DNA from 2 places in the Acetobacterium wieringae genome. Region 1 is predicted to be linked to the other one. Evidence: riboswitches for the same ligand, from Rfam matches in the RefSeq annotation. Region 1 holds a riboswitch; the other holds the start of a gene.
The links. Region 1 has a riboswitch for cyclic di-GMP ahead of CHL1_RS08950 (prepilin peptidase). Riboswitches for the same ligand answer to the same signal wherever they lie in the genome.
Positions count from the first base shown of each region.

Region 1 (3,423 bases):
GCATTTGTAAACGTGATGCTGATGTCTACAGTGTCGGCAATGTTCTCAGGAGCAATTATCCGAATATGCTCTTCTATCGCCACTTTACTAGTAGAATGTACGATTGCATAGCGTGCGCCTTCTCTTGCGGCATAATCAATACTGTTCTGATTCATAAACAGCCAACCAAAATCGATGATTGCGCACAAAATCATAATCAAAATTGGCAGGGTGATCGCAAGCTCAACAATTGCTTGCCCGTCTTCTTTTTTAAACCGTTTGATTATGTTTGCAAACATTTTTCCTCCCTGATCATTCATCCTGAAGATCTGATTTATTTAACTGTAACTGGAGCAGATCGTTTAACCGACTAAAAAAGGCATATTGATTACGTCCGGCAGAAATCTCCACTTTGACGTTGCCAATATGCCACTGGTTTCTTCACAGTAAACACAATAACTACCTGTAGGCTTTATGCTGCTAATTGGGTTCCGATATCCGTAAAGAATTGACCAATTTGAGGGCCCAGTAACCAGATGGCAGCAATGGCAGCCAATGCAATCCCGGCAATAATCAAACCATACTCAACCATACCCTGTCCATCTTCTTCTCTAATCATGTGTGATAATCCGTTTTTCATTTTATTTTCTCCTTTTATTTAGTATCTTCGATAAATTTCTATTGATCTATTATCGTTTAAGCCGCTAATTGAGTACCGATATCGGTAAAGAACTGACCAATTTGTGGACCCAGTAACCAGATGGCAGCAATGGCAGCCAATGCAATCCCGGCAATAATCAAACCGTACTCAACCATACCCTGTCCATCTTCTTCTCTGATCATGCGTGACAATCCGTTTTTCATTTCTTTCTTCTCCTTTAAATTTTTTTAAATCGTGCTTAATTTCTTGAACAGTCTACTTCATTATGCAGCCATCTGCGTGCCGATATCCGTAAAGAATTGACTGATTTGCGGCCCCAGCAGCCAAATGGCGGCAATGGCAGCCAATGCAATCCCGGCAATAATCAAGCCATACTCAACCATACCCTGTCCGTCTTCTTCTCTGATCATGTGCATCAATTGATTTCTCATTTCAGTTTCTCCTTCAATATTTTATATTTGTTAGTCAAACTAATTAGAATCATTATGCTGCTAACTGAGTGCCGATATCTGTAAACATTTGCCCGATTTGCGGCCCCAGCAGCCAAATGGCGGCAATGGCAGCCAATGCAATCCCTGCGATAATTAAGCCATATTCAACCATGCCCTGTCCATCTTCTTCTCTGATCATGCGTGATAATCCTTTTTTCATTTTTTCTTCTCCCTTTTAAAAATTTTTCGTAATCGTTACCAAGTAAACTTGCTTTAAAACAACATTCCAAAATCTATCAGATGATTTGTGTTGATAAGATTTAAAATTAATACGGATACAAAACTGGAAGCCATAAATGGTCCCAGGGCGACCTTTGATTTCAAATTACCTTTTCGTCTAATGATCAGGTATGCTGTATAGATCATCAGAAAAAAAGTCATTATCATAATCGCAGAAATTATTCCATAAACACCCAAACAAAAACCAACCGCAGCAGGCATATTTTACGTCTCCCCAACCAGCGCCCTTTCCAATTATTGCTGGTAAAAAGAATATAATAAAACCAATTACTAAACCAAAGATATTCATTCCAATACTGGCAATCGGTTGCCCGGTAATGATGAAGGCACCGCCCACGAATATCGTCATTAATACCAGCTCATTGGGGATTTTTTTAATGCTGATGTCTACAGCAGAAAGAATGACACAGATTGAAAAGAGCAACATACATTCCAATGTTTTTGGTTCAAGTCCGTTGAGTTTTACAAAGACTAACCAGATGGTTGCGTTAAGCATCGCCCAAAATATTGTATCTGTAACACTACCGGATAACTGATGGTTGGTCAAGGTCTTGACTCGCTGTCTGACTAAATAATCAGTCGTTTTTTTCATTAATACTCCCGTCACTGCTCCAATTATAAAAACTTCTGCAGTTATCAGTAATTGATCCATCAGTATCCTCCATTCGTTTTTTGCAATAAAAAAGCAACGATTTACTCGTTGCAATTAAGGCGAATTAAATACACCTATAATCTGCAACTGGCTGTCATATAAATACTTATTTAGACCCTATAGCTTTGCGTCCTTACCTTTCGATAAGTTTGCCAAATATTAAATTGACCAACAACTGAATCGTATAGAATAAAAAAACAACGCATTGACACGTTGCATTATAATCATCATTAAAAAATGTGGTTGTGCAACTGGCTGTCATATAAATAATTACTTAGACCCTAAAGCTTTGCGTCCTTACCTTTCGATAAGTTTGCTAAATATTCTATTGGCATCATGATAAGGCATATATTATCAATTGTCAAGTGAATATTTTGCGAATTATTTTTTTTATTATATTTGCAGCAGTAATATTTTGCTCAAAATACTATAGATTACTACTGACATTAAATATAAGATATTCATTATATGCGCCGATGTTTCTTGTGCATCACTCGACTTTTGATTAATATTGTTGTGCAATTTTGTGATATTATTATCAATCATCAATTGTATTATAATAATCTAATGTTGCAGCCGTTTTTTTGATGATCAATGTTATTTCGCGAAAACTGTTAATCAATATAAAGTCAATGCTTAAAATACTGTATGTTGATTTATGCGGTATAATATTTAAATATGAGCTTTGTAGTCAGCCATAAAAACCAATAATAATTCCTTAATAAATGTTTAAAAATAATTGACAGCTGCTCCGAATTGTGATAAGTTATAATCAGTTAGTTATAACTAACACATGGGGATGGAGGGCACCAAATGAGCATTGTTATTATTGGCGGAAATGATCGCATGATTTATCAATATAAAGATTTATGCAAAGAATATGATTGTCGGGCTAAGGTTTTCACCCAAATGCAGGGTGCAATGAAAAAAAAAATCGGCGTCCCAGATTTGATTGTATTATTTACTGGGACGGTTTCGCATAAAATGGTAAACTGTGCGACCGATGAGGCAAAAAGACTAAATTTGCCCCTGGCACGGTCACATAGCAGCAGTTTGGCTGCATTACGAAACATTCTGGAGGAGCATTGTGCTCAATGTAAGAATTGCGATGGCTGTGTTTTAAAATCGCATACCCGGAAGATGTCGTCATGAACAAGTTCGAGAGAGAATTGATACGCCACTGTTCGCCTACATTAGCCGGAATGAAAACTGGTAATTTATTCAGTTATCCATTTACCAGCTATTGCCAACTCGCAGAGCAGCTGGAGCAGTGTAATAATACGTTGAATGCTCGTGGGGTTTATCTGGAGGTACTGAGGATAAATGCCAGTCGGGTTTTAATCTATGTTTATCGTCAAAGTCGACTGCTCAAAGACTTTTCATGTCCGCGGGTGGACAGC
Region 1 is NZ_CP097897.1:1,827,094-1,830,516, forward strand. It holds gene CHL1_RS08925 (TadE/TadG family type IV pilus assembly protein) at 1-278, opposite strand, end outside; gene CHL1_RS08930 (Flp family type IVb pilin) at 452-619, opposite strand; gene CHL1_RS08935 (Flp family type IVb pilin) at 676-843, opposite strand; gene CHL1_RS08940 (Flp family type IVb pilin) at 904-1,071, opposite strand; gene CHL1_RS08945 (Flp family type IVb pilin) at 1,124-1,291, opposite strand; gene CHL1_RS08950 (prepilin peptidase) at 1,469-2,023, opposite strand; cyclic di-GMP riboswitch class I at 2,103-2,187, opposite strand; cyclic di-GMP riboswitch class I at 2,267-2,351, opposite strand; gene CHL1_RS08955 (DUF2325 domain-containing protein) at 2,837-3,175, shown strand; gene CHL1_RS08960 (DUF3793 family protein) at 3,172-3,423, shown strand, end outside.

Region 2 (3,423 bases), 790 kb from region 1:
CTGGGGAATTAATACCGGTTCGTCTTCATCACCATTTGTTGTGATGCTGTTTAATACCCCGCTGTTTTTAATAAACCGTTCTCTTAACAGAGCCTGATTTTGATTTTGATTGGGATCAGAACCATTGTTCATCATAAATGCTGCGTTCTGACTATCGCCACTTTGTTCTACCGGGGTATTTAAGTGCACCGTTTCCACTTGAACATTCTGAAGCGCCAAACCTCTAACCAATTGATTAATTTGTTTTCCCAACAGTTTTTGGGTTTCCTGGCTGACAGCCATAATATCAATGATCAGTTTTCCCTGATCGTAACTCAATTTGACATCAATATCGCCTAAATTATCTGGTGACAGGGTCATTTGAAATACCATGGGCTTGTTGGGTTCGAAATTCTGAAGAATTTTCTGCTGAACCTGCTGAGCGACCTCTGTTTTGGTCGTTACTTGAACTTCTGCGCTTTTGTTTGAATTAACCCCGGCCATATTAATTTCCTGAACACCATTTTCACCCAAACTCTGTTTTTCTGTTTGATTGATCTGGTTGGTTTGAACATCGATTTTAAATTGATCGGCCTCAGATTCTTCCGTTAAAACAGGTTTGTTTGCTCCATCAACCGCAATTTCAGATTTGTTTTCCAACGGTTGATTACCCTGTAGTTGTTGGCTTTCATCAACGGTCTGTAAATCAGAACCATCGACTTTGATTGACTGGCTAACCAATTCCTGATCCGGGTTGCGTCTATTGGTTGTAACATCAACTAAATCCAACTCAGACCCAACGGTTTTTTGCAACTCCGGTTCGCCTTTAATTTCGAAAACCGTTCCATCATTCAAACGTTCACTGTTTTGCACCACTACCGGTGTGACTTCTTCCCTGATTTCTTCAAACGGTAACATACCTTCTAACGCAGGTGACAGTAATGGCTGACTACTCTCCGTTGTCACGGTGAGCATTTGCCCCTGTTCACCCATAGCTTCCGGCTCTTCAACTCCTTGAATACCTAATTTCAGGTTAAGCCTTGTCAGCGCTGTTTCGATACCTCCCTGAAAACTCTGGATAGCCATTAACTGTGTTGAATCCAGTGTTGATAAAGAACTTGTTCCCCGTTCTTCATCGCTTTTTTGCTCCGCAATCTTTGGTTCTTCAACTTGATCATCAACAGTCGTGACTTCACCATCTTTTACCAATGTTTGATCGCTTTGCCGTCGATTGTTTTCCGCAATCGATTTGGCTTCCCGCTGATTCTTTCGAACCTTCTCCGCATGATGATCCGCATGGTTGATCGTCTGTTTTGACTGATCCAGCAAATCCTTAAATTGGGCGCTTTTTTCATGTCCGCTTGTCTGACTGGTGGATGGATTTTCTGATTGTCCACTCATCCCTCTCAATCCTGCCATTGTCGACCTTCCTGTCGCTTGAAACTCTAAATTCATTGCCTACCTCCCTTCGTAAATTTGATTATTACCGATACACAATCATACCGCTAACATGATCGAACAATTCAAATTGTTCGTTTATTATAACAGCCGAAACGGCTGTGATAATCATATGTATACTATATAAGCCAAAATAACCGCAGTAAACATCTAAATCACAAATTAAATTGGATCTTAAGAAAACTCCTATTTTAAATAACAATTATTCCCGCTAAAAGAATCTTTCCTGAAAAACAAACCGGCCATTATTATATAACAGTCAAGGAAAACCCTGCAACTCATTTTATGGTTAATTTCTGACAAAAAAAGCAGCGACAATACCGCTGCTCATTATGGTTATAACCATCTTAATTGCAACTGGCTGTCATGTACCATTGTATTTAGACCCTGTAGTTTTGCGTCCTTACTTTTCAATAAGTATGCCAATATTAGGTTGTTATAATATTACGATATAATCCTCTCATTGTCAATGAAAATATTACTTTTCTTAAGGTAAATTTCTTGTAAATACCTCTATTTAGCTGTATTTATCTATGTTACGACCCTATCTGGTTGGTTGTATTTATTGCTGACTATCTTCCATTTCATTGTCATAATCATCTTTGGCAATCAACCCCTGATGCAGTTTTAAGCCCAAAATACCCTGGGCAATGTTCGAGGCATGATCACCAACCCGTTCAATATTGGTCAACAGATCCAGAAAAATGACTCCGGCATAAGGATTGCAGATTCCCTCGTTAAGGCGACGGATGTGGTCATCCTTTAAGCTTTCTGTCATTTCATCAATTTCTTCTTCTTCATCAAGAATTTTATAGCATAAGCTTGACTCTTCTGTTTCCATTAATTCTACCATATCCCTGAGGGTGTTGGAAGTCAAACTGATTAAATTTAACACTTCCTGATTGGCAATATCACTAAAGATGATTTTGTTAGTCGCCCGCATTTCAGCCAGCTCCCCGATATTCATGGCATGATCGCCAATTCGCTCCAGATCATGGCTCCCTTTCATGACAAAGGCCAGGCGGTCATTTTCTTCTTCTGACATATTTTCGTTTGAAAGCTTAACCGAGTATTCCACGATGCCCTGTTGAAATTCATCAATGCGTTCTTCCCGCTTGATTATTTCTTCAACCAGCTTTTCATTCCCATCCATGATGGATTCACAGGCAATTTTAAAATTCTTAAAACTCATTTCGGCCAGGCGATTTGTTTCTTTGACAACCTGACCTAAAGCAACGGAAGGATTATTGAGCAATCGATCATCCAATTGCAATCCTTTTTCTTCTTCTTTCTCCGGATAGATCCGATCCAGAAAGGTGACAAAATAACCAATCAGGGGAAATAACACAATGGTGTTGGCTACATTAAAAAAGGTATGCGCCATGGCAATTTGTCTTGCCACATTAGGAACCACCTCACCACTGCTACTGATAAATACGCCGGAAATACCGACAATGAATTCATAAATGGGATTAGTCGCCATGATGCTGTCCATTCCGACCAACAGGATCATCACCCAGATAGCTCCAAATACATTAACAAACAGGTGGATAAAGGCCGCTTTTTTTGCAGCTGTGGAGGTACCAATGCAGGAAATCAGAGCGGTCACACAGGTTCCAATATTGGTACCTATTAAAATGGGAATACAGATTTGGATCGCACCGGTTCCGCCAATACTGGCAAATACCCCTGACAAAGCCAGTGCCTGGAGCAAACCAATGGAGGCACTACTGCTTTGTATGATACCAGTGATCAGGGTTCCGATCAGAACTCCCAGTAGTGGATTCTTTCCATAGGTTGACAACAGATAAATGAAATCCTCACTCTCCCGGAGTGGCTCCATTGCCGTTGACATCGCAGCGATACCAAAGAATAAGATCCCAAAACCAAGCATGATACTGCCCCAATCCCGATTTTTTTTGCGGGAACTGAACAGCGTTATCAGGGCACCAAAGCCGATAAAAACGGGTGCGAGTTCCGTCACAT
Region 2 is NZ_CP097897.1:1,032,308-1,035,730, reverse strand. It holds gene CHL1_RS05065 (flagellar hook-length control protein FliK) at 1-1,398, opposite strand, end outside; cyclic di-GMP riboswitch class I at 1,787-1,871, opposite strand; gene CHL1_RS05060 (Na/Pi cotransporter family protein) at 2,000-3,423, opposite strand, start outside.
Region 2: linked by a shared signal. The riboswitch ahead of CHL1_RS05065 (flagellar hook-length control protein FliK) and the one ahead of CHL1_RS08950 (prepilin peptidase) in region 1 are both predicted to bind cyclic di-GMP.